Regions from separate parts of the Methylobacterium sp. BI1 genome, predicted to be linked through region 2. Evidence: predicted binding sites of a transcription regulator. Region 2 holds the regulator's gene; each other region holds the start of a gene.
What was found. The regulator LexA, encoded in region 2, represses DNA repair genes until DNA is damaged. The targets are predictions, from matches to a motif close to TGTTCNNNNTGTGTTCNG.

Region 1 (9,503 bases), 1.6 Mb from region 2:
CTTCCTATCTCGCCCGCTTCACAGCCAATCCGGAGACCGCCCTCGAGTTCCGGGCGGACCCATCAAGCCTGTGGATTCCCGATACGGCCCCGATGACCGCAGGACTTTGCGTTGCACGCACCATGCCGCGCCGGGCGCGACAGGGGCGTGACAACCACTATTCTTGAGAATGATGTAAAAAGTCTGCGCCGATGCTGCGCTGCGGGAGAATATTCGCCACGGCGGCCGATTGCCCCGGGCTGTGTCGTAGAAGACGCAGTCCGCATCCGCGCGACGCCCTCCCCAGCTCCGGCGCCCCGCGATCAGGCCGCCTGGATGAAGCTGTCGAGGACCATCTTCCGACCGGCCTTGTCGAAATCAACGGTCAGCTTGTTGCCGTCCACACCCGCGACGGTGCCGGGGCCGAACTTGGTGTGGAACACCCGCATGTCGACGCTGAAGGCGGAGGGGGCTCCCGTCGACTTGGCGATGAGCTCGCCCTCGATCTGGCGCGGGCCGCCCCGGCCGGCCGGCGCACGGTTGCCCACCCCGTAGCCGTTGGCGTTGCCCGACTGCGCCGTATTGGCCTGGGCCCGCTGCCAGCCGGGCGTGCCGTAGGACGAGCCGAAGGGCGCCGGATTGCGGTCGAAGCGCGACGCCCCGGCCGAGAAATGGGCGGGCGCGTCGATCACGTCGACGCTGTCCTCGGGCAACTCGTCGATGAAGCGGCTCGGCACCGTGGAGGACCACAGGCCGTGGATGCGCCGGTTGACGGCGAAGGACAGCTTGGCGCGCTTGCGGGCGCGGGTCAGGCCCACATGGGCGAGGCGGCGCTCCTCCTCCAGTCCGGCCCGGCCGCTCTCGTCGAGCGCCCGCTGGTTCGGAAACAGGCCGTCCTCCCAGCCCGGCAGGAAGACGGTGTCGAATTCCAGGCCCTTGGCGGCGTGGAGGGTCATCAGCGAGACCCTGTCGGCGCCCTCCTGCTCGCTGGCCTCCATGACCAGCGAGACGTGCTCGAGGAAAGCGGCCAGATCCGGGAACTCCTCCATGGAGCGGACGAACTCCTTGAGGTTCTCCAGGCGCCCGGCGGCGTCGGCCGACTTCTCCTTCTGCCACATCTCGGTGTAGCCGGATTCCTCCAGGATGGTCTGGGCCACCTCGGAATGCGGCTGGGTTCCCACCAGCCGGGACCACCGCGCGAAGCTCTCGACCAGGGCGCGCACGCCGGACCGGGCACGGGGCTTCAGCTCGTCGGTCTCGACGACGAGGCGGGCCGCCTGGAGCAGCGGCACCCGCTCGGCGCGGGCGTAGGCGTGCAGCGCCTGCAGGGTGGCGTCGCCGAGGCCGCGCTTGGGTGTGTTGAAGATGCGCTCGAAGGCGAGGTCGTCGGAGGGGTTGGCGGTGACGCGCAGGTAGGCGAGCGCGTCGCGGATCTCGGCCCGCTCGTAGAAGCGCGGGCCGCCGATGACCCGGTAGGGCAGGCCGAGCTGGACGAAGCGGTCCTCGATCTCGCGCATCTGGGCCGAGATGCGCACCAGCACGGCGATCTCGGAGAGGGGATGCTGCTTGGCCTGGAGGCTCTCGATGGCTTCCGCCACCTGGCGCGCCTCCTCCTCCGAATCCCAGGCGCCCGACACCGTCACCTTCTCGCCGGCGACGTCCTCGGTGCGCAGGGTCTTGCCGAGGCGGCCCTCGTTCTTGGCGATGAGGCCGGAGGCGGCGTTGAGGATATGGCCGGTGGAGCGGTAGTTGCGCTCGAGGCGAACCACCACGGCACCGGGGAAGTCGTGCTCGAAGCGCAGGATGTTGTCGACCTCGGCGCCGCGCCAGCCGTAGATCGACTGGTCGTCGTCGCCCACGCAGGCCACGTTGCGGTGGCCCTGCGCCAGCAGGCGCAGCCAGAGGTACTGGGCGACGTTGGTGTCCTGGTACTCGTCCACGAGGATGTAGCGGAAGCGCTGCTGGTAATTCTCCAGCACGTCCGGGTTCTCGCGCCAGAGCTTGAGGCAGAGCAGCAGCAGGTCGCCGAAATCGGCGGCGTTGAGGGTCAGGAGCCGGGCCTGGTAGGCGGCATAGAGCGCGCCGCCCTTGCCGAAGGCGAAGGCCTGGGCCTCGCCGGGCGGCACCTGCTCGGGCAGCAGGCCGCGGTTCTTCCAGCCGTCGATGGCCGAAGACAGGGCCCGGGCCGGCCAGCGCTTCTCGTCGATGTTCTGGTCCACGATGACCTGCTTCATCAGGCGAAGCTGGTCGTCCATGCCCAGGATCGTGAAGTCGGAGCGCAGGCCCACCAGCTCCGCGTGGCGGCGCAGGATCTTGGTGCCGATGGCGTGGAAGGTGCCGAGCCAGGGCATGCCCTCGCCGGCCGGCCCGATGAGCCCGCCGATGCGGTGCTTCATCTCTCGCGCGGCCTTGTTGGTGAAGGTCACCGAGAGGATGTCGAAGGGCCGTGCCTTGGCCGTCGCGATCAGGTGCGCAATTCGCGTCGTCAGCACCCGGGTCTTGCCGGTGCCGGCCCCGGCCAGCACGAGCACCGGCCCGTCCGTCGCCTCGACGGCGCGGCGCTGCTCGGCGTTCAGCCCTTCGAGGTAGGGGCTGCCCTGCGGCCGCAGGGAGGCCATGGCACGGGCGGCGATGGAGGTCGGGGCGGCGTCGGAGGCGGTGGGGCCGGCCGCGTCGGAGTGCTGGGTCATGCCGCATCCCTGGACCAAAACGCGAACGGCGTCGAGGGTCGCGCGCGCTGCCGGAGAGGCTCGGTCTCCTGCCGAATGTTCTCCGGGGGCTCATTTCGGGCGCATCGCGTAGCCCGGAGGGCCTTGGATCGACAAGGTCCGCCAGGCGGAGGCTTCGATGGAGAAGAACCGAAGCAAAGATTGAAGCCGGCAACCCAGCGTCGCTGCAGACGATCGATGCGGCCGTCTCACACAGCGTCGCAGGACCTTCGGAGACGGGAACCCGCCTTCCCACCAGCGAGTCGTCTCACCAGATCACGACGTCACGATGCATCTAACAAGGACGCCGCCATGCGTAGCTCCTCCGCCCTTCTCGCCGGCCTCGCGCTCCTCGCCGCCGGTCCGGCCCTCGCCCAGGTCTCGTCGCGGGGCGTAGATAGCCTGAATGCCACCAACGAGCGCCTGTCCAACCGCAGCGAACTCCGAGGCATCGAGCAGCGCCAGCAATTCGACACCAACCAGACGCGCATGCAGATCCAGCGCAGCGACCTGTTCCGGCCGAGCGCGCCCCCTGCCCCGATCGTCGTCCCGGGCCGCCGCTGAGCCCCGGCTCGCTCCGGACGCAGAGCGGGGGCCCTGGCGCGCCCAGGCCTTCCCTGTGCTATGCCCGCCGGCGAAGCGGGGCCCGACCCGGATAACGAGGCGGAACAGAGACGGTGCGTGACATCCTGACCGCGCTGGCGGGCGCCGTCATCCTGCTCCTCGTCGCGGCCCTGGCCGTCCCGCCCTTCGTGGCCTGGGAAGGCTATCGCGGCACGATCGACCGGACGATCGCACGCTCCCTCGGGGTCGCGGCCCAGACCGAGGGCCGCATCGGTGTCCGGCTCCTGCCCTCGCCGCGCCTCAAGCTCGATCGCCTGCGTCTGGGGGCCGGGGCCGGCGCCACGCCAAGATCCGCGCCCGATCAGCCCCAACTCGACCTGCAGTGGATCAAGGCCGAGATCGCCCTGGCACCCCTGCTGAAGGGCGAGCTCCGCTTCACCGAGACGCGGGTCGGCCGGGCGGAGGTGAAGCTCCCCGTCACCGACGGCGAGGCGATCCTGCTGCCCACGCGGGGGCTGTCGGCGGCCCTGCGACGCGACCTCGCCATCGAGGACCTGTCGATCCGGCAGTTCGTGCTGACGACCCAGGTGCCCGCGACGGGCCGGACCGAGCAGTTCTATGCCGAGGCCCTGCAGGTCTCGGCGCCGGCCCTCGCCGGACCCTGGCGGGCCGAAGGCACGAGCCGGGGCGTCCCCTTCCGGGTCTCCACCGGCGAACTCGGACCCGACGGCGTCAGCGTGAAGATCGCGGGCGGCGGCGACACGCAGCCCCGCTTCGAGGCGGATGCCCGCATCGGCCTCAGCCCCGCCGGCACGGGAGCGGGCGGACGGCGCCTGGCCTCGGCGGTGGCCGAAGGCAGCGCCCGGATCGTCGTCGGACCACCGGTCCAGGCGGCGGGCGCCTACCTGCCCTTCTCCCTGGCCGGCCAGTTCAAGGGGCGCGGCCTGACGGCCCGCTTCACCGACGTCGCCCTGGAGATCGATCCCGGCGGGCAGGCCCTGCGCCTGGGCGGCACGGGCCAGCTCGACCTGAAGCAATGGCGCGGTGCCCTGGCGCTCTCCGCCCGTCGCCTCGACCTCGACGCCTTCCTGACCTCGGCGGCGGGGCAGGCGCTGATCGCCCGCGGCCTCCCCAAGACCGGCGGCCGCAACGGCCTGGGGCTGCCGATCATGGTCGATCTCGACCTCGCGGTGGAGAGCCTCGCCCTCGGCCTCGACGAATGGACGGGCTTGGCCGCCAGCGGCACCCTCGACCGCACCGGCGGCGTGGTGCTGCGCCGCCTCGACGTCACCGCGCCGGGCGCCGCGGCCCTGGGCGCCAGCGGTGAGATCGACACCGAGGCCGGCCTGCGCTTCACCGGCCACCTGTCCCTCGACACGCCGGCCTCCGACGGGTTCGGCCGCTACCTGCGGCGCCTCGGGCTCGAAGGGCCGGCCGTGGCGGTGATGGACGGTCGCCCGGTGCAGGTGAACACCGACCTCGCGGTGGCGGCCGGGACGGTCTCCCTGCGCAACCTGCGCCTCGGGCTGGGCGAGGCCCGCATCACCGGCAATGCCCGCTACACGGCGGCCGAGGGAACCGAGCGCGGGCGCTTCGACGCGCAACTCGCCGCGCAGGGCCTCGACATCGCCGCCCTGCCGGTGCTGGGCGGCACCCTCGCCGACCTGCGGGGCCACGATGTCGGGATCACGCTCCAGGCCCGGGACGTGCGCTACGGGCCTGCCGGCGCCGCCTCGGGCAACGGTACCATCGCGGCGAGCATCCAGTCGGATGGCCCGAGCCTCGTGGTCGACAGCCTCGACATCACCGACCTCGCCGGCGCCAATGCCAAGCTCTCGGGCCGGATCAGCCCGGACGGCACGGGCCGGATCGCCGGACAGGTCTCGGCGGCGGTGGCCGCCCCCCTGTTCGCGCTCCTCGACCGGGTCTGGGTGGCGGAGGCCCGCCGGGTCCCGGCCTTCCTGCGGAACGGGGCCCTCGACCTCGCGGTCAATCTCGAGCGGGATACGGGCGCGGCCGACACCTTGCGGGTCGGCGCCAAGGGCACCGCCGCGGGCGGGACCCTCGAGCTCGACCTCCTGAGCCGGGCCGGCCGCATCGATACCCTCGACCTCACCCTCGCGACGGCGAACGCAGGCCCCTGGTTCGGGCGCACCGACGTTCCGGCCCTGCGCCGGCCCGGCCGCCTGCGCATCGCCGGCGCCCCCGCTCCATCCGACGGCACCACGTCGCCCGGAGGGCTCGCCCTGCGCCTGAGCGGGACGGTCGCCGACATCACCGTCGCGACGGTGCAGCCGATCCTCCTCGACACCGACGAGACCCTGCCGCGCGCCGGCGAGCTTCAGCTCGCCCTGCCCGATCTCGCACCGCTCCTCACCCTGGCGGGCAGCGCCGCGCCGATCCCCGGTCCCCTGCCGGCCGATCTCGGCCTGCGCCTGTCGCGCGCCGGACCGGACCTGCGCCTGGGCGTCGTCGGCCGGATCGCCGGCCAGCCCGTCTCGGCCGATCTCACACGCACGCCCGAGGGTGCGATCGGCGGCAGCGCGTCCCTGACCCGCCTCGCCCTGCCGGTGCTGGCCAGCGCCACGATCCTGCCGACCGAGGCCCCGCGCGGACCCGGCCAGAGCCCCGCGAGCGCGCGGTTCGCGCCGGTTCCGACCGGCCGGCCGCCGGTCTCCCTCGGCCTCCGGGTCGACAACCTCGAACTCGGGCGCGGACTCACGGCCACTGGGGCGACCCTCGGTGTCACCCTCGACGGCGAGACCCTGACCCTGCGTGACCTCGACGCGACCCTCGCCGGTGGACGCATCGCGGGACGCGCGACCTCGACACGTCAGGGTGGCGCCGCCGCGCTCTCCGGCGAGGGCCAGATCACCGATGCGGCCATCCCGGAACTGGTCGGCCCGGGGCCGGTGGGCGGACGCGTCACCGCCCAGCTCCGCTTCGGCAGTTCGGGCGAGAGCCTGACCGGATTGATGAACAATCTCGGCGGCAGCGGCACCCTCACGCTCGCCGGCCTCAGCCTGCCGGGGGCCGATCCGGGCGGTCTCGATCGGGCGCTGACACGGGCGCTCGCGGAGGACGATCCCCTGCGGGACGGCCGCCTGCAGGCCCTCGCGGTCGAGGAGCTCGGCGCGGGCCCGCTCACCGTGAAGGGGCCGGTCTCGAGCCCGGTGAGCCTCGTCGGCGGCACCCTGCGGGCCGGCCCGCTGACCCTGCCCCTTGGATCCGCCCGCTGGACCGGAACGCTCGGCATCGACCTGCGGGACGGGCGCATCGATGCGCGCGGGTCCCTCCTCGCCGGGCAGGCGCCCAAGGGCTGGAGCGGGGCGAACCCGTCGATTCAGCTCGGCTTCAGCGGTCCGATCCGAAATCCCGAACGCAGCATCGACGCCGGACCGGTGACGAACGGCCTCGCCGCCCTGGTGCTCCAGCGCGAACTCGAGAAGATCGAGCTGTTCGAGGCCGACCAGAGCGAGCGTCAGCGCCGCCGCGCCCGCATCGAGATGGACAAGGCCCGCGCCATCGCCATCAAGGCCGCGGCGGACAGGCTCGCGGCCGAGAAAGCGGCCTCCGAGGAAGCCGCCCGTCAGGCGCGCCTGCGGGCGCAGCAGGCGGCCGACGAGGCCGCACGCGACGCGCAGGCACGCGAGGCCGCGGCGGCGCGCCGCCAGGCCCCGGAAGCGGATGCTCCGCCGCCGGAGGCGGCCCCTCGGCCCTGACCGAGGGGCCTCAGGCCCTGCCGACTGCCTGCAGAGCGAAGGCCTGGATCAGGCCGACCTCCTCCAGGCGATCGAAGCGCCCGGCGGCGCCGCCGTGCCCCGCCTCCATGTTGATGCGCAGGAGGATCGGCCCACCGCCCGTCATGGTCGCCCGCAGGCGCGCCACCCATTTCGCCGGTTCCCAGTAGGTCACGCGCGGGTCGGTCAGGCCGCCGAGCGCCAGGATCGCCGGATAGGCCTTGGCCGCCACGTTGTCGTAGGGCGAGTAGGCCAGGATGGTCTCGAAGGCCGCGAGGCTCTCGCGCGGGTTTCCCCATTCCGGCCATTCGGGCGGCGTCAGCGGCAGCTCACCATCCAGCATGGTGTTCAGCACGTCGACGAAGGGCACGTCGGCGACGATGCCGGCGAACAGCTCCGGCGCGAGGTTGGCGACCGCGCCCATCAGCATGCCGCCGGCCGAGCCGCCATGCGCCACGATGCGGCCCTGAGCGGTGTAGCCGGCCTCGATCAGAGCGCGGGCACAGGCGACGAAATCCGAGAAGGTGTTGGGCTTCTTCTCGCGCTTGCCATCGAGGTACCAGCGCCAGCCCTTCTCGGTCCCGCCACGCACGTGGGCGATGGCGTAGACGAAGCCGCGGTCGACCAGCGACAGCAGGTTGGTGCGAAAGGCGGCCGGCATCAGCGTCCCGTAGGAGCCGTAGCCGTAGAGGAGCAGCGGGGCGGTGCCGTCGAGGGGGCAGTCGCGCCGGTGCAGCAGCGAGATCGGCACGGTCTCGCCGTCCGGTGCCGTCGCGAAGAGGCGGCGGGTGACGTAGTCCGCAGGGTTGTGGCCGCTGGGCACGGACTGACGCTTGCGCAACTGCCGAGCCCGGGTGACGCAGTCGTAGTCGTAGGTCTCCGCCGGCGTCGTCATCGACGAGTAGGTGAAGCGGATCACCGCCGTCTCGAACTCGTGCCCCGGCTGCAGGCCGAGGGAATAGGCCTCCTCGGCGAACGCCACGACGTGCTCGTTGCCCTTGGTGTCGCGCACGACGATGCGCGGGCGGGCATTCTCGATCTCGAGGCGCACCAGATGGTCGGCGATCACGTGCTGGTGACGGATCATCACGCCGGGCCGGTGGGCAATGACGTCGGTCCAGTGTGCGCGACCCGGCGCTTCCACCCGGGCGGTGACGATCTTGAAGTCCTCGGCTCCGTCGGCATTGGTGAGGATGAAGAGGTGGTTAGCCCAATTCTCGACGGAATAGATCAGCAGCGGCTCGCGCGGCTGCACCACGGTGAGCGTACCCTCACCCGTCCGGCGGTCGAGAAGATGAACTTCCGACGTCTCGTGGTCGCTGGCCGTCACCGTGAGGTAGTCGCCCGATTGCGTCTCCTCGATATGGACGAAGAAACCGGAATCGGCCTCCTCGTAGACGAGGGTGTCGGCATCCTGCGCGGTTCCGAGGCGATGGCGCATCACCCGCGCGGGCCGATGGTTGTCGTCGACGGCGACGTAGAAGAAGGCCTGGGAATCGGCGGTCCAGACCACTTCACCGGTGGTGGCCTCGACGCGGTCCGGCAGCTCGGCGCCGGTCTCTAGATCACGTATCCGGATGGTGTGCAGCTCCGAGCCCTTGGTGTCGGCGCTCCAGGCGAGCAGTCGGTGGTCTTCGGAATGGACCGCTGCGGCGATCTCGAAGAAGGCCAGCCCTTCACCCTCGCGATCCCCGTCGATGAGAATGACCTCTCCCTCTTCCGGGCCTCCATCGGCCGCCGTCTCGGCGCCCTGCCCGGGGATCACCACGACGGTGCGTGGCCGCCGGCATACCAGCGGATGCTGTCCACCCTCGCGATGGCGGGTGTAATAGGCATAGGGGCCGTCCGGCTCGGGAACGCTGCTGTCGTCCTCCCGAATCCGGGCGCGCATTTCGGCGACGAGGGTTTTGCGCAGTGCTGCAGTGCTCGCGAGCGCGGCGTCCGAATAGACGTTCTCGCTTGCCAGATGTTCCCGGATATCGGTGGGCAGAGTGGACGGGTCCTTGAGAACATCCCGCCAGTTGTCGGCCTTCAGCCAAGCATAGTCGTCGCGGATCACGCGGCCGTGGACTTCGTAGGTGTGCGGGCGCACCTCCGCGACCGGAGCGGTGGCTGAAACCGAAATGTTTGTTGACTGGGAGGCCATCGCGAAAAATCCTGGCACAGAGTCGAGACACGGAGATGCGTCGCTCCATATTGCCGTGCCATGTGGCGCGGACGCCCGCAGCAAGCAAGCGCGCGGGCCGCACGGGACTTAACCAGACGCGATGGCCGTTGCTGCGGCAATCTGTCCAAGGGTTTCGCGGGGCTCGCAACGGACAGCCGGGGTGGAAATTCCGAGAATTGGGCATGGTTGAAATATTGTTCGCAACAGTTGCTTGACGTTATCGATCTGCGCAGGCCCGTCTTGCGATGTCATCGAGAATAGCATATCAAGAAATCGTAGCGGGCGAAGTTGCTGCGCGTTCTATAGCGCATGCAGGACAGATGGTAACGCTGCGGGATCGAGCCG
Region 2 (9,503 bases):
TGACGGGCCGGAGCCCGGACGAGGCCGCCCTCGCCAAGGCCCTCGACAGCGTCTCCTTCCCGCACTGAGACGGACGCCAAACCACACCTGACCGGCAGGACCCGAGGGTCGAAGACCCCGCCGGACCGCCGGACACCATCGAGTTGGGACGACGAGCATGTTGTTGGAAGCCGAATTCTGGGTCGCAGTCGCCTTCGTCCTGTTCATGGCCGTGGTCTGGAAGGTCGGGGGATTCAACCAGGTCACCAAGGGACTGGATGGCCGCGCCAAGCGCGTCCGCCACGAGCTCGACGAGGCCCGCCGCCTCCGTGAGGAGGCTGCCGGCGTCCTCGCCGACTACAAGAAGCGCCGCGCCGACGCCGAGCGCGAGGCCGAGGCCATCGTGGCGTCCGCCCGTGAGGAGGCCCAGCGGATCGCCGACGAGGGTCACGCCCGCCTGAACGACTTTATCGCTCGCCGCACCAAGTCGGCCGAGACCAAGATCGCACAGGCCGAGGTCCAGGCGACCGCCCAGGTCCGGGCCGCCGCCGCCGACGCAGCCGTGAAGGTCTCGGAAGTCATCCTGCGCGAGCGCATGCAGGGTGAGACGGCCGAAGGTCTCGTTCGCCAGAGCCTCGGCGAGGTCCGGACCCGTCTGCGGGCCTGATTTTTCCCTCTGCGACACCACGGAAAGCCGCCGCGAGGCGGCTTTCTCGTTTTTGGGGCCGTCCCACGTCGGCGGCGTGCTAGAAGGCCGCCCCGATCGCGCCGGCACCATGCCGCAGCGGAGTCCCGATGCAGCCGATCATCTCGATCCAGAACCTGTCCAAGGTCTACGCCTCGGGCCTCAAGGCCCTCGACGGAATCAACCTCGATATCGCCGAGGGCGAGATCTTCGCGCTGCTCGGGCCGAACGGAGCCGGCAAGACCACGCTGATCAGCATCGTCTGCGGCATCGTCACGGCGAGCGCCGGCCGCATCCTCGCGGGCGGGCACGACATCGCCCGGGACTACCGCCGGGCCCGTCGGCTGATCGGCCTCGTACCGCAGGAACTCACCACCGACGCCTTCGAGACGGTGTGGGCGACGACGAGCTTCAGCCGCGGGCTCTACGGCCTGAAGCCGGATCCGGCGCATATCGAGCGTATCCTGCGCGACCTCTCCCTGTGGGAGAAGCGCGACGCGCGGATCATGACCCTGTCGGGCGGGATGAAGCGGCGAGTCCTCATCGCCAAGGCCCTCAGCCACGAGCCGCGGATCCTCTTCCTCGACGAACCCACCGCCGGCGTCGACGTGGAACTGCGCCGCGACATGTGGCGGCTCGTACGCTCGCTGCGCGACACCGGCGTCACCATCATCCTGACCACGCACTACATCGACGAGGCCGAGGAGATGGCCGACCGCATCGGCGTGATCCGCAAGGGCGAGATCATTCTGGTCGAGGAGAAGGCCGAGCTGATGCGCAAGCTCGGCAAGAAGCAGATGACGCTGAACCTGCAGGAGCCGCTCGCCGCCCTGCCCCCGGCCCTGGCGCGGCACGATCTCACGCTGAAGCCGGACGGGCAGGATCTGGTCTACACCTACGACACCAAGGGCGAGCGCACCGGCATCACGGCGCTGCTGGCCGACCTCGCCGCCGCCGGCATCCGCTTCCGCGACCTCCAGACCAGCCAGTCCTCTCTGGAGGAGATCTTCGTCGACCTCGTGAAGGAACGCGCATGAACTGGTACGCGGTCCGCGCCATCTACGGTTTCGAGATGGCGCGCTTCTGGCGCACGGCGCTGCAGAGCATCGTGGCGCCGGTCATCGCCACCTCCCTCTACTTCGTGGTCTTCGGGGCGGCCATCGGATCGCGGGTCGCGTCCGTGGACGGGGTCGCCTACGGTGCCTTCATCGTGCCCGGGCTGATGATGCTCTCGCTCCTGACCCAGAGCATCGCCAACGCCTCGTTCGGCATCTACTTCCCGCGCTTCGCCGGCACGATCTACGAGATCCTGTCGGCTCCGGTGTCGCCCCTCGAGATCGTACTCGGCTATGTCGGCGCGGCGGCGTCGAAGTCGATCCTCATCGGGCTCATCATCCTGGCTACCGCCGCCCTGTTCGTACCCCTGCGGATCGAGCATCCCTTCGTGATGGCGCTGTTCCTGCTCCTGACGGCGGTCACCTTCAGCCTGTTCGGCTTCCTGATCGGCCTCTGGGCCGACGGCTTCGAGAAGCTGCAGCTTGTGCCGCTCCTCATCGTGACGCCGCTGACCTTCCTCGGCGGCAGCTTCTACGCCATCGAGATGCTGCCGCCGTTCTGGCGCGCCGTGAGCCTCGCCAACCCGGTGGTCTACCTGATCAGCGGCTTCCGCTGGGCCTTCTTCGGCACCTCGGATGTCGGTGTCGGCATCAGCCTCACGATGGCATTGGTCTTCCTGATCCTGTGCTTGGCCGGCGTGACCTGGATCTTCCGGACCGGCTACCGCCTGAAGAGCTGAGGCGCGGCGTCGCCCATTCAGGGGCGCTTGGCCAGGAAATCGAGGACACCCGTCCGGTGGCCACGGTCGCCCACGGCCGTGCTGTGGTCGCGGTTTGGCAGTTCGAGGGCCGTGCCGTTCGGGAACAGGGCCGCCAGCGCCGGACCGGAGCCCGAGACGGTGTCGAGGGTGCCGGTCGTCACCAGGGCCGGTGCCCGGATCTCGGCGACTTCGGCCCGTGACAGGGCCTGGCGCGATCCGCGCATGCAGGCGGCCAAGGCCCTCAGGTCGCTCTTCGTCTGCTCGGCGAAGGTGCGGAACGCGGCGGCCGTCGGATTCGGGGCCGGGGCACCGGGCTCCGCCTCCAGGGCCTCCGCGATCCCGTCCGGCAGGCCTTTGCCCTCCACGAGGTGCAGGCCGAGGCCGCCGAGCAGCAGCGAACGGACGCGCTCCGGCGCATCGAGGGCGAGGAACGCGGCGATGCGTGCGCCCATCGAGTAGCCCATGATATCGGCGCTGGGGATCGCGAGATGGTCGAGCAGGCGGCGGGCATCCTGGGCCATCAGATCCGCGCCGTAGGCCTCGGGGTCGTAGAGCTTCTGGCTCTCGCCGTGCCCCCGGTTGTCGAAGGCGATTGTGCGATAGCCCGCCTGGGTCAGGGTCCGGACCCACAGCGTGTTGACCCAGTTCACCGCATGGTTCGACGCGAAGCCGTGGATCAGCAGGACGGGATCACCCGACCCGCCGACGGCCGGGACGTCGATATAGGCGAGGGTGATACCGTCGGAATCGAAGCGCTGCATAAGCTCGGGCCTTATCGGGCGGGGCATGGTCCCGCCTCCTTGGACCGCTGCGCGCGCGGACGGAAGCCCTTCGGTGACGCGAGGCCGCAAATGAAAGCGGCGGCAGGTTTCCCTGCCGCCGCGTTTCGTCGAACCGGACCGTCGGATCGGATCAGAAGGTGATGCCGGTCTCGATCATGTAGCGCTCCTGCGAGGTCTTCAGGCCGGTGCGGCCGAAGCCGGTGCCGGCGAGACCCGGGACGATGGTGCTGATGTTGTAGAGCTGAACGGTCGAGAACTCGCCGCGGATGAAGTAGCGGTCGAAGGTGAAGGTCGGCGTCACCGTGAAGGAGAACGCCGAGCTGCCGGGACCGTAGAGGACGCTCGACTGACCGGCGAAGTTGCCGCGGGTTCCGCTCTGGGTGATGTACTCGACGCGGCCGGCCAGGGCGAAGTTGTCGGTGAAGGCGTAGCTGGCGAGCAGCGCGCCGCCGACGGTCTCGGCACCGGCGAGGCCGAGAACGGTATTGCTCTCGACGTTCGTGTACTGGACGTACGGCGTCACGATCCAGGGACCATCGGCGTAGGTGTAGTTGGCGCTGATGATGCTACTGTTCTGCAGCGTCTGGGGCGTGGCGAACTGGTAGCGCAGGCCGCGCGAGGTGAGGCCGTCGAAGTTGGTGTAGCTGGAGAAGTGCGTGCCGCCGTTGATGCCGACCGTGTTGGCGGCATCGATCTTGTAGGTGATCGCACCCGTGATCCAGTTGATCTCACCCGAGTAGAAGCCGTCGGTCGCGGCGAACGAGGCGGCCCACGGACCGTCCGAGTAGTTCACCTGAACGCCCTGGTTGATCACGTTCTCCTGGTTGAACAGGAGGCCGCGCGAGATGTTCAGGTTCTGGAAGGTGAAGGGAAGTTCCGAGCCGATCAGGGTCGGCATGCGGCCGCCCTGGACCGACCAGTTGTCGTTGATCACGTACTTGCCGAACACGATCGGAACCGGGGAGAAGAGCAGGTCGGTCTGATCGAAGGCGCTGAAGATCGGTGCGCCGAGGCCCGGGATCGTGTAGGCGCCGAAGGCAGCATAGAACTGGAACGGACCGTCGGCCTTCTGGATGAAGCCCATGAGGTTCGAGAAGTCGGCGCGCGCACCACGGTCGAGCGGAATGCCCGGGGGCGAGAAGGCGGCCGAAAGCTGGTTCGTCTGCGTGTAGAAGTATCCGCTCACCGCACCGCCGACATAGATGTCGCCGAAGGCGCCGAGGGTCAGGCAGGATGGGTTCGGGTTCTGCTTGATGACGCCGCCATAGGCCGGGAAGGTGATCTCGGCCTTGCAGGGCGCGGGCGGGGCGGGAACCGCCAGCACCTTCGCCGGCATGTCGGCTGCGAAGGCGCAGACCGAGGACAGCAGGACGGCGGAAAGGGCAAGGAGCGAGCGGTGCATGGCCATGGGAACTCTGCAGGAGAATTTGCGTTGGCGTGACGTTCTCAAAGGTTCCCTGTTACGGCAAAGCTATCCTTTGTGCAGACGCCTATTTTTCAGGCAATTTAGGCTGCTCGAAACTGGTTTCAGTCGTGGTGTTGCCACAATGGAACAGGTCTGACCACCACATCCGGCCTCGAGGATTTCCGGCAGCTTCCCAGGCGTTTCGCAGGCTCGGTCTCGATTGCGACCGCCTCCCTTCGCTTGAACCCGCTGCGGCGCGCAACTCAGTGCCGGATTTCCAGCGCCCTGCCGCCATCTCTTGACGCCTTCGCTTGCCGCCGCGCCCGTGCGCTGGCATCAGCACGCACGATGAAAGACACGCAGCCCTACGGCACCTACGCTCCCACCGGCCTCGTCGCGCGCATCGCTCAGCAGACGGGACGGATCTCGTATGCGAGCTGGGCAGGGCGACGCCTCGCCCTGTTCCTGCGTCGGGTGGCGATCGGGCTCTTGCGCGGCGCGCCCTTGGACGTGGAGCGCTACGGCGCGCGCATGCGGCTCTACCCCTACAACAACAACTGCGAGAAGAAGGTGCTCTTCACGCCGCAGTTCTTCGACCCGGAGGAGCGCGAACTCCTTCGGGCAAAGCTTCAGCCCGGCTGCACGTTCCTGGATATCGGTGCGAACATCGGCGCTTACGCACTGTTCGTGGCGGCCTTCGCCGGGCCCCGGGCCCGGATCCTGGCCGTCGAGCCGCAGCCCGACGTGTTCGACCGCCTCACCTACAACATCGGTCAGAATCCGTTCGGGACGGTCAAGGCTGTGGCTTGCGCGATTGCCGACAAGGCCGGAGAACTCACCCTCTTCGTGGACCCGCGCAACCGCGGCGAATCGAGTTTGAAGATCGTCGGGACGAACGAGGGCGCGCAGATCCGTGTGCCTGCCGTCCCCCTGCTGGATCTCGCGCTCGGAGAGGGCATCGCGCGCATCGACGCGATGAAGCTCGACGTCGAGGGCGCCGAGGATTTGATCCTCGAACCCTTCCTGCGGGCCGCACCCGCAAGCCTCCATCCGCGGCTGCTCATCGTCGAGAACGGCACCGATCAATGGCAGATCGACCTGCCGGCCCTGCTCGAGCAGAACGGCTATCGCCGGATCGCCCGGACCCGCCTCAACCTGATCTTCGAGCGGGCGGACTGACGGGCTCGCGCCGCCTTTCTCGGACGCGCCCCTAAAGCACCGGGATGGCGTCGGCCACGGTGATTCCACCCGGCTCGATGCGGCAGCGATGGGCGTAAACGGCCACGCCGGCTGCCCGAGCGATCTGAAGGGCGCGGTCGAAGGCGGGATCGAGGTCCCGGGCGGCGTCGAAGCGGTCTGCCCACATCTGCACCACGATGATGACCATGGCGCGTCCCCCGGCCGCGACGACGGCCGCGAGGTCCGTCATGTGGCGGGCGCTGCGGGCGGCGACGCAATCCGGAAATTCCGCGAGACCCGGGCTGCGCATCAGGTGGCAGTTCTTCACCTCGACATGGCAGGGCGGCATCCCCTCCCCGGTGGCGAGGAAGTCGACCCGGCTGGCCCGGGCGTAGCGGACTTCGGGGCGCAGGGCGGTGTAGCCGGCCAGGGACGGCAGCCCGCCAGCGGCGAAGGCCTCCGCCACCAGGGCGTTCGGCCGCATCGTGTTGATCCCGACCCACTGCCGGCCGCCGGGCAGGTCGGCCTCCACCAGTTCCCACGAGAAGGGGAGCTTGCGCGTCGGGCTCCGGACGTCGGCCAGGAGGACCCGCGCGCCCGGCACCGCCAGTCCCAGCATCGCCCCCGGATTGGGACAGTGGGCCGTGATCAGGGACCCATCGGCGAGTTGCAGGTCGGCGAGGAAACGCTTGTAGCGACGCACCAGGCGCGCCTCGAGCAGGGGCGAAGGGAAGCGCATCGCGGGTCCGGGGCAAGAAACAGGTTGATGCGGGCTCCCGTCGGCGGGGAATCGGGCGGTCATGAGGCGCCCGGGCTGGTCAGTGCTGACCGGATGCGACAGAATTCGCAGGGCGCGCCCGGGTCGATGACCGGGAAAGCCGTTGTTCGTCCGCGAGGCCGCCATGTTCAATCTGTTCGACATCCTCCAGGCGCAGGCGGGCGCCAACGCGCAGGGATTCGGACGGCAGTTCGGCCTGTCGCCGGAACAGAGCCTGCGCGCGATGGAAGCCCTGCTCCCGGCCCTGACCATGGGGCTGCAGCGGAACGTCGCTCAGGATCCGACCGGCTTTGCCCATCTCTTCAATCTCGTCGGCCCCAGCGCACCGAAGGCGACGAGCGCGACGCCGCAGATGGACATGCTGGTCCAGCAACTCTTCGGCTCGCCGCATCTGAGTCAGGCGGTTCTGCAGCAGGCCGCCGCCGTCAGCGGCGTTGCGATGCCGGCCTTGAAGCAGATGCTGCCGGTCATGGCCGGCATGGTGGTGGCGGGGATCGTCCACGTCATGATCAACCAGGCGCCTGCCGCCGCGCCGGCCCCCCGTGCCGAGGCGAACCCGTTCGGCTTCCCGGCCACTGCCTGGTCGGAGATGATGCAGGCGTTCCTGAAATCCGGCGCCAGTGCCCCGGCCGCCGCACCCGAGACGCGGTCGCGTCCCGCGCCGGCACGGCTCGCGGCCCCGCCCCGGCCCGAGCCCGCTGCACCGGACAGGTCAGCCGCGGAGGCGCCGTTCGACATGATGCAGCAGATGTTTCAGACGGGCCTGGAGGTGCAGCAGGAGAATGCCCGCGCGATGCAGCGCTTGTTCGACACCTTCTGGCAGAAGCCCCGCGACTCCACCGGGACGGGCGGGAATGACTCCGGAGACCAGCCGAAGGCAGGCCGGACAGGACAGCACTAGGCCGGGCCCCGCTTCCGGCGATGTCGGCAGGGGCAGGCCCGAGCGAAGCAATTTTCGGCTATCGCACCCTTCCTCTTCGAGGCTCCCAGCAGGAACCCTTGCAGAACACTTACGGAACGTTTAACGTGTTCGTGGTTTGTTTCTGGTGCCATCCGCCGCGCTCCGTGGCGCTAACGAAGAGTGTCCCGCATGTTGACGCGTAAGCAGCTGGACCTGCTCCAGTTCATCCAGCTCCGGATGCGCGAGAGCGGCGTTCCCCCGTCGTTCGACGAGATGAAGGACGCCCTCGACCTGAAGTCGAAGTCGGGTATCCACCGCCTGATCACGGCTCTGGAGGAACGCGGCTTTCTGCGCCGGCTGCCCAACAGGGCGCGGGCCATCGAGGTCATCCGGATGCCGGAGAGCCTGGGCGGTCATGCGGGCGCCCCCCGCGCAGCCCCGGTTCCCGAGGTTCGTCGGTTCACGCCGAGCGTCGTCGAAGGCGGCAAGGGCAAGGGTCTGCCGGCCGGCGCCTCGGTGTCCCGCCTGCCGACCACGCAGGCCACCGACGAGAGCGGCCGGGCCGTGACGATCCCGGTCATGGGGCGGATCGCGGCCGGTACGCCCATCTCGGCCATTCAGGAGCAGAGCCATTCGGTGACGATGTCTCCGGATTTCCTGGCCGGTGGCGAGCACTACGCCCTGGAGGTTCGCGGGGATTCCATGGTCGATGCCGGGATCCTCGACGGTGATCTGGTGGTGATCCGTAAGCAGGACACGGCCAATACGGGCGACATCATCGTGGCTCTCATCGACGACGAAGAAGCGACCCTGAAGCGTCTCCGTCGGCGTGGATCGTCCATCGCCCTGGAAGCGGCCAACCCGGCTTATGAGACCCGGGTCCTCGGCCCGGATCGGGTACAGATTCAGGGGCGCCTCGTCAGCCTCGTACGCCGCTACTGAAGGGGTTCCCCGTCCGGTTCGTCGCCGGATGGATCCGACGGATCGCCGGCCCGCTCAAGGGTCTCTGCCACCGTCGACGGTGTCGAGGGCGGAACCGGCGTACCCGACGGTTCCATCGGCTTCCGCAACGGTGTCGCGCGCCAGGGTACGATTTCGCCGGAATGCTTCGCCGTGGCGAGAGACGGCCCATCGCGGGTGAATCGGATCGACGTCGCGCCGTGCGACCCTAAGAAATCCCGGTCGACGATGATCGAGGCGGCACAGCCTGCCGGTGCGGATTGCCGGGTGATCAGGATCGCGGCCCTGGCGCAGTCCTCACCGAGCGCACGCTTGTCGGTGGTCAGGGCGAGCACGCGGCCGTCGGGCGTCGTCAGGGTACAACCCAGGCGATTACAGCGCGAGCCCTCGAACCCGAGGACGTCCTGCACTCGTCGGTCGTCTCCGTCGGCCTTGAGCCATTGTGCGAGCACGAAGGGGGGCGGCCGTCCGAGGGTGGCGAGGCGCCCGTTGCGTTCGCGAACGGCCGCGCCCGTCCCCTCACGATCGATGTAGACGTCGTAGCGATCCGGAAGGGCCGCACAGGCGATGCCGATTGCTGCCGGAATGAGGCCGAGCCAGCGCAGCGACGAGGCCGGGAGGGTCAGGACGATCAGCGCGGCCGCGAGACAGCCGAGGGCACCGGTGCCGAAGGCCGGGACCACCACGACGGCGTTTCCGAAACCCGCGATCCAGGTGGAAATGGTCAGCATTCCCCGCACGGCGAGGCCCATCGCCCACCAGACCGGCTGATCCAGGGCGAACGGATAGGCCAGGATGCCCAGAACCGCCGACGGCATCACCGCGAGGGAGACCAGCGGCAAGGTGAGCGCATTTCCGATGAGCCCGAACGGCTGCACCGTCTGAAAATGGTAGGTGGCGAAGGGCGCGGTGGCGATCTGGGCCACGAGGGTCGTCGCCAGCGTGCCGAGGACCGCCGTGATCGCGAGGGCGAAGATCCGGGGCAGCGGGCCGGCACCGTCGCGTCGCAGCGCGCGTC
Region 3 (9,503 bases), 1.3 Mb from region 2:
ACAGGAGACACAGCTCATGTCACTGCAGACGCACCTGACCCAGCTCGCCCGGAAGCACGAAGCCCTCGAGCGGGAGATCCACGACGCCACCCTCCGACCCTCGGCGAACGATCTGCGAATCGCAGAACTCAAGAGACGCAAGCTCCACCTCAAGGACGAGATGAACCGCCTGCGAAGCGAATCCGACCAGCTGCATTAGCGGCCGCTCCGGCCCCGTCGCATCGTCTCTAGAATGTTCGCCGCCGCCGCTGGTCCCCAGGGCGGCGGTTTTCGTTTCCAGGATCTTCGCGCCGCTGGTCCCCAGGGCGGCGGTTTTCGTTTCCAGGATCTTCGCGCCGCCGGTCCCCAGGGCGGCGGTTTTCATTTCCGGGACCTATTATCGGTCCGTTCGGCAGGATGGCGCAGCAGCCCGACGGCGTAAATTCCGGTAGAGTGCGGAGAAACCGGCAGCACGACCGGTTCCGCCAAGGAAACGCCATGGACGCCACGCCCCACGCCCCCACTGCGCTGCCCGGCCGCTACGCCGAGACCCATGCGGCGTCCCTCCGCGATCCGGAGGCGTTCTGGCTCGAGGCGGCCCGGGCGATCGACTGGGCGAGCCCGCCCGTCCGCGCCTTCGACGGATCGGCCGGCGCCTATGGCCGCTGGTTCCCCGACGCCACCCTGAACGCCTGCCACAACGCCGTGGACCGACACGTCGCGGGCGGCCGCGGCGACCAGGCCGCGATCCTGTACGATTCGCCCGTCACCGGCACCAAGCGGCGGATCACCTACGCGGCGCTGCAAGACGCGGTGGCGGTGCTCGCCGGGGTGCTGCGCGACCTCGGGGTCGGCCGGGGCGACCGCGTCGTGATCTACATGCCGATGGTGCCCGAGGCCCTGTTCGGCATGCTCGCCTGCGCCCGCCTCGGGGCGGTCCATTCGGTGGTGTTCGGTGGCTTCGCCGCCAACGAGCTCGCGATCCGCATCGAGGATGCCGCGCCCAAGGTGGTGCTGGCCGCCTCCTGCGGCATCGAGCCGAGCCGGGTCGTGGCCTACAAGCCGCTCCTCGACGCCGCCCTCGCGGCCTCGGCGCACAAGCCGGCGGCCTGCCTGATCCTGCAGCGCCCGCAGGCGGCGGCCGAGCTCGTGCCGGGGCGCGACCACGACTGGGCCGACACGGTGGCGCGGGCGGGGGCCGAGGGCCGGCGGGCGGAGTGCGTGGACGTCGCGGCTACCGACCCGCTCTACATCCTCTACACCTCCGGCACGACGGGGAAGCCCAAGGGCGTGGTGCGGGACACCGGCGGCTACTGCGTGGCGCTGACCTGGTCGATGCCCAACCTCTACGACGTGGCGCCGGGCGAGACCTATTTCTGCGCCTCCGACATCGGCTGGGTGGTGGGCCATTCCTACATCGTCTACGCCCCGCTCCTGCACGGCTGCACCACCGTGCTCTACGAGGGCAAGCCGGTGGGCACGCCCGATGCCGGCGCCCTCTGGCGGGTGGTCTCCGAGTACGGGGCCGCCTGCCTGTTCACGGCGCCGACGGCCCTGCGGGCGATCAAGAAGGAGGACCCGCGGGCCGAGCGGGTCGGCGCCTACGACCTCTCGGGCTTCCGGTCCCTGTTCCTGGCCGGCGAGCGGGCCGACCCGGATTCGGTGGCCTGGGCCGAGCGGGCCCTCGGCCGCCCCGTGATCGACCATTGGTGGCAGACCGAAACCGGCTGGGCCATCGCGGGCAATCCCGTCGGCCTCGGCCAGCTGCCGGTCAAGCACGGCAGCGCCTGCGTGCCGATGCCGGGCTACGCCCTCGCGGTGCTGGACGAGGCGGGCAGGCCGGTGCCCGCGGGCACGATGGGCACCATCGCGTTGAAGCTGCCCCTGCCGCCGGGCTGCCTGCCGACTCTCTGGGGCTCGGAGGAGCGCTTCCGGTCGAGCTACCTCGCCACGTATCCGGGCTGGTACGACACGTCGGATGCCGGCATCGTCGATGCCGACGGCTACGTCACGGTGCTCGGCCGCACCGACGACATCATCAACGTCGCGGGGCACCGGCTCTCCACCGGCGGCATGGAGGCGGTGCTGGCGAGCCATCCGGACGTCGCCGAATGCGCGGTGATCGGCATCCGCGACGCCCTGAAGGGCGAGCAGCCCTGCGGCTTCGTCGTGCTGAAATCGGGGGTGGATCGCCCGACCCAGGCGATCGAGGGCGAGCTCGTGGCCCTGGTCCGCGAGCAGATCGGCCCCGTGGCGGCCTTCAAGCTGGCGCTCACCGTCCAGCGCCTGCCGAAGACCCGCTCGGGCAAGATCCTGCGCGGGACCATGAAGCGCATCGCCGACGGCGAGCCCTGGACCACCCCGCCGACCATCGACGATGCCGGCGTCCTCGACGAGATCGGCGCCAGCCTCAGGGACCGCGGGATCGGTGCGGTCTGAGGGCGGCGGGAGCCGAGGGCGGGGACCCGAAGGCAGGGGAGTCGGCAACGGGTAGCCAAGCGGGCGCCGGCGCGCCACCTATGCGGGGATGCAGCCTAGCCGGAGCCCCGCATGACCGCCCGCCTGTTCGAGCCCCTGCGCCTCGACGATCTCACCCTCGAGAACCGGATCATCGTCGCGCCGATGTGCCAGTACTCGGCCCATGCGGGCCAGGCCGGCGACTGGCACCTCATGCATCTCGGGCAGATGGCGATGTCGGGGGCGGGGCTCCTCACCCTGGAGGCGACGGCGATCTCGCCGGAGGCGCGGATCTCGCCCACCGATCTCGGGCTCTATTCCGACGAGACCGAGCGGGCGCTGGGCCGGGTCCTCGACGCGGTGCGCGGCTACGCGCCGGTACCGATCGCGATCCAGATCAACCATGCGGGCCGCAAGGCGTCGAGCCGCGCCCCCTGGGACGGCGGGGCCCAGATCGACCCCGAGGCACCGGACGGCTGGCGCACGGAAGCGCCCTCGCCCCTGGCGCACGGAGACGGGGAGGTGGCGCCCCATGCCCTCGACTCGGAGGGGCTGAAGCGCATCCGCGACGGCTTCGTCGCCACCGCGCGCCGGGCCCTGCGCCTGGGCATCGACGGCTTCGAGCTGCACGGCGCGCACGGCTACCTGCTGCACCAGTTCCTGTCGCCGCTCTCCAACCAGCGCACCGACCAGTATGGCGGCAGCCTCGCGAACCGGATGCGGTTCCCGCTCGAATGCTTCGAGGCGGTGCGCGAGGCCGTGCCGGCGGGAAAGCCCGTCTGGATGCGGGTCTCGGCCACCGACTGGGTCGAGGACGGCTGGACCCTGGAGGAGACGGTGGAGCTCGCCCACGCCCTGAAGCGCCGGGGCGCGGCCGCGATCCACGTCTCCACCGGGGGCCTCTCCACGCAGCAGAAGATCCCACTCTCGGCCGGCTACCAGGTTCCGTTCGCCGAGCGGATCAAGGCCGAGACCGGCCTCACCACCATCGCGGTCGGGCTCATCACCGAGGCGGCCCACGCGGAATCGATCCTGGCCCAGGGCCAGGCCGATGCGGTCTCCCTGGCGCGGGCGCTGCTCTACGATCCGCGCTGGCCCTGGCACGCGGCCGCCGAGCTCGGCGCACAGGTGCGCGCGCCCCGGCAGTACTGGCGTTCGCAGCCGCGGCAGTTCAAGGACCTCTTCACCGACACCACGCACGGACAGCGCTGAGTGGGCCCGCCGGAACACCCGGGCCCCCACCGCTTTCCAACACCACGCCGCCGCGGCGGGCGTTTCGCGAGAGACAGGCACCATGGACGACGACGACGTCACAACCTTCGCGGTGGAGCGGGTCCGCCTCGATATCGAGAACGGCATCACCCTGATCTCGGGGGCCGACGACGAGGAGGAGCCGGCCGGCTACTTCATCATCCAGATCGAGAAGGGCGACCCGGACGGGCCGCTGATCGAGGTCTTCGGCGAGGACCTGACCCAGTCGGACGGCGTCACCCGGCTCGAACTCGGCCTGCGCCACCTGCAGTTCGCCTTCGACCCCGCCAGCACCATCGGGTCCGAGATGCCGTCCGTCCGCATCGAGTCCCGCACGGAGATCCCGGAGGGTGTGCGCGCCCGCCTGTCCGTGGCCTTCGGCAAGCGCGCCAAGCGCGCGTGAGACAGGGGATGCGCGCCAAGCGCGCGTGAGACAGGGGATGCGCGCCAAGCGCGCGTGAGACAGGGGATGCGCGCCAAGCGCGCGTGAGACAGGGGATGCGCGCCAAGCGCGCGTGAGACAGGGGATGCGCGCCAAGCGCGCGTGAGACAGGGGATGCGCGCCAAGCGCGCCTGAGAGCAGACCCGCGCGCGGAGCGGGCGCACGATCAACCAGCAGCGAGGCGAAGGGGCATTCCGTGGCGATCAAGGTCGGCGACTACGTCGCATCGGAGGACAACGAGGCGACCATGACGGTGGTCGCCGTGGAGGGGGACCGGGCGCTCTGCCGCTGGTTCGTCGACGGCGACGTCGACGGCGACGAGCAGGAAGCCTGGATCGACCTGGCGGCGCTGACCGTTCTGTAGACGGGGCGAACGGAGCCGGAGGGCCGATGTCCGAGATCGAGGAGAAGCGGCGCGAGATCGCCGAGCTGATCGCGCTGGAACTCGGCCTCGGCGACCTCGAAGGCCTGAATGCGGCCGACCGGGCCGCCGTGGACCGGCAGACGGCCGAGACCATCGCGGGCTGCGGGGCGGACAGCCCGGAACCCGCCGACTGCACCGAGGCCAACATCCGCTTGCGCGGCCTGCTCCAGCAGTATCGTGCCCTGCAGATCCTCCGGAGCGACGAGGCCGATGCGCGGCTGGCGGAGGAGGGCGAGGTCTTCGGCCGCGAGGACGATGCCTGAGCGGGCCCTCAGCGCGCCACCGCCCCGACCATCGGGCCGAGGGGGCGGCTGAGATCCGAGCGGTTCATCGACGGGGCGTAGAGGCTCGACACGCTGCCGTCGAGGAACAGCGCGTTGCGGCAGCCGAGGGTGTCCTTGAACAGCCGCGCGAAGGCGCCGAAGCTCACCGGGCGCTCCGAGATCGCGAACACGGCCGTGCGGCCGTCGTCCCGGACGCCGACCCCGTTGCGGATTTTCTGGCTCGGGCCGTCCGCGGAGATCTTGGGGTGGATATGCCCGTCGACGACGAGCATCGGCCCCGACTGCGTGGCGAAGTCCGGCTTGGGGGCGCTGCGCAGGTAGCGGCCCGTCTCCATCACGCCCGCGCGCTCGCCCTTCACCCAGAAGATGCCGTTCGGCTTCAGATGGAAATTGCCCGGCCCGTTGGCGGTGGAGACGCCCTTCAACTCGCGCCCGTCCTCGATGTAGAGCCCGACCGGGGCCTGGCCCTTGTCGTACATGCCGGCATTCATGGCGAAGCGCAGGGCGGCCCCCTGCTTCTCGGCAAGGGTCGAGAGCGAGGAATAGGGCAGGCCGTCGGCGCCGAGCCAGAACAGCCGCACCCGCTCGCGGCGCAGGTCGACGGTGCAGACCGTGTAGGCCTCGCCCTCCGCCTGGACGGCCCGGCAGGGCGCCGGAGCAGGGGCGGCCGCCGGCGCGGCCATCGCCGAACGGACGGGGACGAGGCAGGCGGCGCTCGAGAGGGCAGCGCCCAAGAGGACGGCGCGCAGGAGGACGGCGCGCGAGAGGACGGCGCGCAGGAGAGCGGCGCGCGAGAGGGCGGGGACCGGGAAACGGCTCACCCGAACGCGAGCCCGCACGACATCCTGCACCATGGTCACCCGCATCGCCCTCGGCCGCGCCCGCCGGAGGATCGTGGCGGCCGGCCCCGCTTCCTCGCCCGAAACCCCGGGCGATTTCAAGGGTGGCCACCTGCGCCGGGCCGGACTTCCCGCGGTCGTCCCGGACTTACGGCCATCGACCGGCACGTGGTGTGCTTCACGATGACGGGAGAGGCAAAACGCGCATGAACCCTTCCGGGTGCCACCGCGTTTGAGCGTCCAAGGGGACGTTTCGGCTTCTTTCGGAGACGATGTGATGAAACGAGTTGTTCTGGCCTCGGTGGCCATGATCGGCGCGCTCGCGATGATTCCCGCGACCGCGGAAGCGCGCGGCGGTTTCGGCGGCGGCGGTTTCCATGGTGGCGGCTTCCACGGCGGCGGCTTCGGCGGCGGCGGGTTCCGGGGCGGCTTCGGTGGGTACCGCGGCGGCTTCGGCGGCGGCGGGTTCCGCCACGCCGGCTTCGGCTATCGCGGCGGCTTCGGCGGCTATCGCGGTGGGTATTACGGCCGCGGCTATGGACGCGGCTACGGCTACGGCCTCGGCGGCCTGGGTCTCGGCGTCGGCCTCGGCCTGGCGGCGGGCGGCCTCTACGGGGCCTACGGCCCGGGTTACGGCTATGGCTACGCCCCGGTGGGCTACGGCGCCTACGATTACGGCTACGGCGGCGGCTGCTACACGGTTCCGCGCGTGCGCTGGACACCCTACGGCTACCGCCGGGTGCTGGTCGAGCGCTGCTACTGATCGGATCGCCCGATCCGGTTCTCCGAGGGGCCGCCGCGGGCGGCCCCTTTTTTCGTCGGTGTCCGTCCGGGCCTCAGCGGCGCCGCTCCTCCCGGCGCATCGGCATCGCGTCGATGGTCTCGAACAGCGCAGCCGCGGAGATCGGCGCCGTCTCGGTGCGCTTGGCCTCGCCGTCCTTGCCCACCAGCACCACGCGAAAGCCGTCCGCGGGCAGCCCGAGGGCCGCGCGCAGGTTCCGGGCCCCGCGCGAGTCGCCGAAGGCCTCGCGGACCACGAGATCGCGCTCCTTTACGCCAGCCCGGGCTTTCTCCAGTTCGGCGCGCTGGACCGCGACCCGCGGATCGCCAGGCTCGGGCGCGGAGATCACCAGCACCCGCGACGTCCAGCGCTCCCGCGCCAGCGGGTTCTCCGCCGCCTGGGCCGCCGTGACGCCGAGCAGCATCGCCCCGATCATCCGCCATCCGCGTGCCATCCTGATCCTTCCCGTGCCGGTCGCCTCGCCCGGACAACGCGCGGAGGGCTCCGCGGGGCCGTCGCCCGACCCGCGCGGAATTGTCATCGGCCGCGGCCGTCCCATCTGTCGGGAGACCTTCCGACCGGGCGCGTCCGCGGCGCGCCCGTCGCATTTGCCGAACCCCTTCGCGATACCCCTTCGCGAAAACCTCGGAGCCGTCGCATGACCCACGTGAACCGCCGCATCGTCCTCGCCGCCCGTCCGCACGGTGAGCCGAACGCCTCGCATTTCCGGCTCGAGGAGGCGCGGATGCCGGCGGTGAAGGCGGGCGAGGTGCTGCTCGCCAACCGCTATCTCTCCCTCGACCCCTACATGCGCGGACGCATGAGCGCGGCGAAATCCTATGCCGAGCCGGTGGCGATCGGCGACACCATGGTGGGCGCCACCGTGGCGGAGGTGGTCGAGTCCCAGCATCCCGATTACCGCGTCGGCGAGACGGTGGTGGGGTTCGGCGGCTGGCAGGACTTCGCCGTCTCCGACGGCCGCGGCCTGCGTCGCCTCGATCCGGACGCCGCACCCGTCACCACCGCCCTGGGCATCCTCGGCATGCCCGGCATGACGGCCTATACGGGGCTCCTCAACATCGGCCAGCCCAAGGCCGGCGAAACCGTGGTGGTGGCCGCGGCCACCGGGCCGGTGGGCTCCCTCGTCGGGCAGATCGTCAAGCGCAGGGGCGCGCGGGCGGTGGGCATCGCGGGCGGCCCCGAGAAATGCGCCTTCCTGCGCGACACCCTCGGCTTCGACGCGGCCATCGACCACCGCGCCGAGACCTTCCCCGACGCGCTGGCCGCCGCCTGCCCCGACGGCATCGACGTCTATTTCGAGAATGTCGGCGGCGCTGTGTTCGACGCGGTGCTGCCGCTTCTGAACAACTTCGCCCGCATCCCGGTCTGCGGCCTCGTCTCCGGCTACAACGCCACCGAGCTGCCGCCCGGCCCCGACCGGGTGCCGGTGCTGATGCGCGCGATCCTGTCGAAGCGCCTGCACCTCCAGGGCTTCATCGTCTGGGACTTCGCCGCGCAGGAAACGGCGTTCCTGGAGGAGGTCGGGGGCTGGCTGCGCGACGGCCTCGTGGTCCATCGCGAGGACATCGTCGACGGGCTGGAGAACGCGCCGGAGGCCTTCGCGGGCCTGCTGCAGGGTCGGAATTTCGGCAAGCTCATCGTCCGCATCCGCTGAGCGAAGGGCAGGGCGCGCTTCCGAGGCGCCTTGCCCCCTGAACAGAACAAAGATAGAACATACAGGTCCCCCCGATTCCCTGAGAGTCACGGGGACAGCCCGCCGACCGCGATTGCCGCCGGGGCCCGAGAGGCCCATGACAGGGCGGCGACCCGGTCGTTCGGGGCCGCAGCGCGCAGTGAGATCGATCGGTAGGAGAGAGCGGCATGGCCGGCAGCGTGAACAAGGTGATCCTGGTGGGCAATCTCGGGCGCGACCCCGAGACACGGCGCCTCGCCTCCGGTGATCCCGTGGTCAACCTGCGCATCGCCACATCGGAGTCCTGGAAGGACAAGATGTCGGGCGAGCGCAAGGAGAAGACCGAGTGGCACTCGGTGGTGATCTACAACGAGAACCTCGCCCGCGTGGCGGAGCAGTACCTGCGCAAGGGCTCGAAGGTCTACATCGAGGGACAGCTCCAGACCCGCAAATGGGCGGACCAGTCCGGCGCCGAGAAGTACACCACCGAGGTGGTGCTCCAGCGCTTCAGAGGTGAGTTGACCCTTCTCGACGGCCGCAGCGGCGGCGGTGAGATGGGCATGGACGAGGAGAGCGGCGGCCAGATCAGCCGTGGCGGCGATTTCGGCGGTGGCGGTGCGCGCGGGGGCGACCGCGGCGGGGATTACGGCGGCGGCGGTCGCTCCTCGGGCGGCGGCGAGCGCCGGCCTTCCTCGGGCGGTGGTGGCGGCGGCGGCGGTTCCAAGCCGAACTTCGACCTCGACGACGACATTCCGTTCTAGGACGATCGCAGCGTCGTTGACCGCGCGGGACGCCAGCGCCCGACGGTCATCGACGCGAGCCCGGGATCAAATCGCCGCCTCGTTCGTCTCCTGTAAAGGCCAAGCTCGCCGCGCCATCCCGCGCGGGGGCTGCGGCCCGGCAGGCAGGGGTTCCCGTGAGCATCGGACTGATCGCGCTTCTCGATGACGTCGCGGGTCTCGCCAAGGTGGCGGCGGCCTCCCTCGACGATGTTGCCGCCCAGGCGGGTCGCGCCGGGGTGAAGGCCGCGGGCGTCGTCATCGACGATGCCGCGGTAACGCCGCGCTACGTGGTGGGCTTCGCGGCCGAGCGCGAATTGCCCATCGTCGGCCGCATCGCGCTGGGCTCCCTGCGCAACAAGCTGCTGTTCCTCCTGCCCGCCGCCCTGGCGCTCGGCGCCTTCGCACCCTGGGTGATCACGCCCCTGCTGATGCTCGGTGGGGCCTATCTCGCCTACGAGGGCACCGAGAAGGTCTACGAGGCCCTGTTCCCGCACCAGGCCCACGCCCACGAGGCGAAGCGCGACGAGGTGGCCGGCGACGCCCGGGCCCTGGAGGACCGGAAGGTCTCCAG

Region 1: the regulator LexA is predicted to act here: its motif matches at 2,680-2,697, upstream of AC1MGR_RS00345 (UvrD-helicase domain-containing protein).
Region 3: the regulator LexA is predicted to act here: its motif matches at 8,175-8,192, upstream of ssb (single-stranded DNA-binding protein).

The regions. Positions count from the first base shown of each region.
Region 1 is NZ_CM155267.1:75,885-85,387, forward strand. It holds gene AC1MGR_RS00345 (UvrD-helicase domain-containing protein) at 303-2,669, opposite strand; gene AC1MGR_RS00350 (hypothetical protein) at 3,000-3,251, shown strand; gene AC1MGR_RS00355 (AsmA family protein) at 3,365-6,973, shown strand; gene AC1MGR_RS00360 (S9 family peptidase) at 6,984-9,137, opposite strand.
Region 2 is NZ_CM155267.1:3,595,544-3,605,046, forward strand. It holds gene AC1MGR_RS16990 (F0F1 ATP synthase subunit B family protein) at 1-68, shown strand, start outside; gene AC1MGR_RS16995 (F0F1 ATP synthase subunit B family protein) at 161-646, shown strand; gene AC1MGR_RS17000 (ABC transporter ATP-binding protein) at 775-1,701, shown strand; gene AC1MGR_RS17005 (ABC transporter permease) at 1,698-2,459, shown strand; gene AC1MGR_RS17010 (alpha/beta fold hydrolase) at 2,477-3,241, opposite strand; gene AC1MGR_RS17015 (outer membrane beta-barrel protein) at 3,393-4,670, opposite strand; gene AC1MGR_RS17020 (FkbM family methyltransferase) at 5,016-5,846, shown strand; gene sfsA (DNA/RNA nuclease SfsA) at 5,878-6,585, opposite strand; gene AC1MGR_RS17030 (DUF937 domain-containing protein) at 6,728-7,525, shown strand; gene lexA (transcriptional repressor LexA) at 7,715-8,467, shown strand; partial or broken gene AC1MGR_RS17040 (ComEC/Rec2 family competence protein) at 8,461-9,503, opposite strand, start outside.
Region 3 is NZ_CM155267.1:2,340,404-2,349,906, forward strand. It holds gene AC1MGR_RS10805 (YdcH family protein) at 17-199, shown strand; gene AC1MGR_RS10810 (propionyl-CoA synthetase) at 478-2,418, shown strand; gene AC1MGR_RS10815 (NADH:flavin oxidoreductase/NADH oxidase) at 2,530-3,648, shown strand; gene AC1MGR_RS10820 (hypothetical protein) at 3,731-4,090, shown strand; gene AC1MGR_RS10825 (hypothetical protein) at 4,326-4,493, shown strand; gene AC1MGR_RS10830 (hypothetical protein) at 4,520-4,816, shown strand; gene AC1MGR_RS10835 (phosphodiester glycosidase family protein) at 4,825-5,520, opposite strand; gene AC1MGR_RS10840 (hypothetical protein) at 5,954-6,439, shown strand; gene AC1MGR_RS10845 (DUF4174 domain-containing protein) at 6,513-6,911, opposite strand; gene AC1MGR_RS10850 (NADP-dependent oxidoreductase) at 7,116-8,132, shown strand; gene ssb (single-stranded DNA-binding protein) at 8,339-8,911, shown strand; gene AC1MGR_RS10860 (DUF808 domain-containing protein) at 9,067-9,503, shown strand, end outside.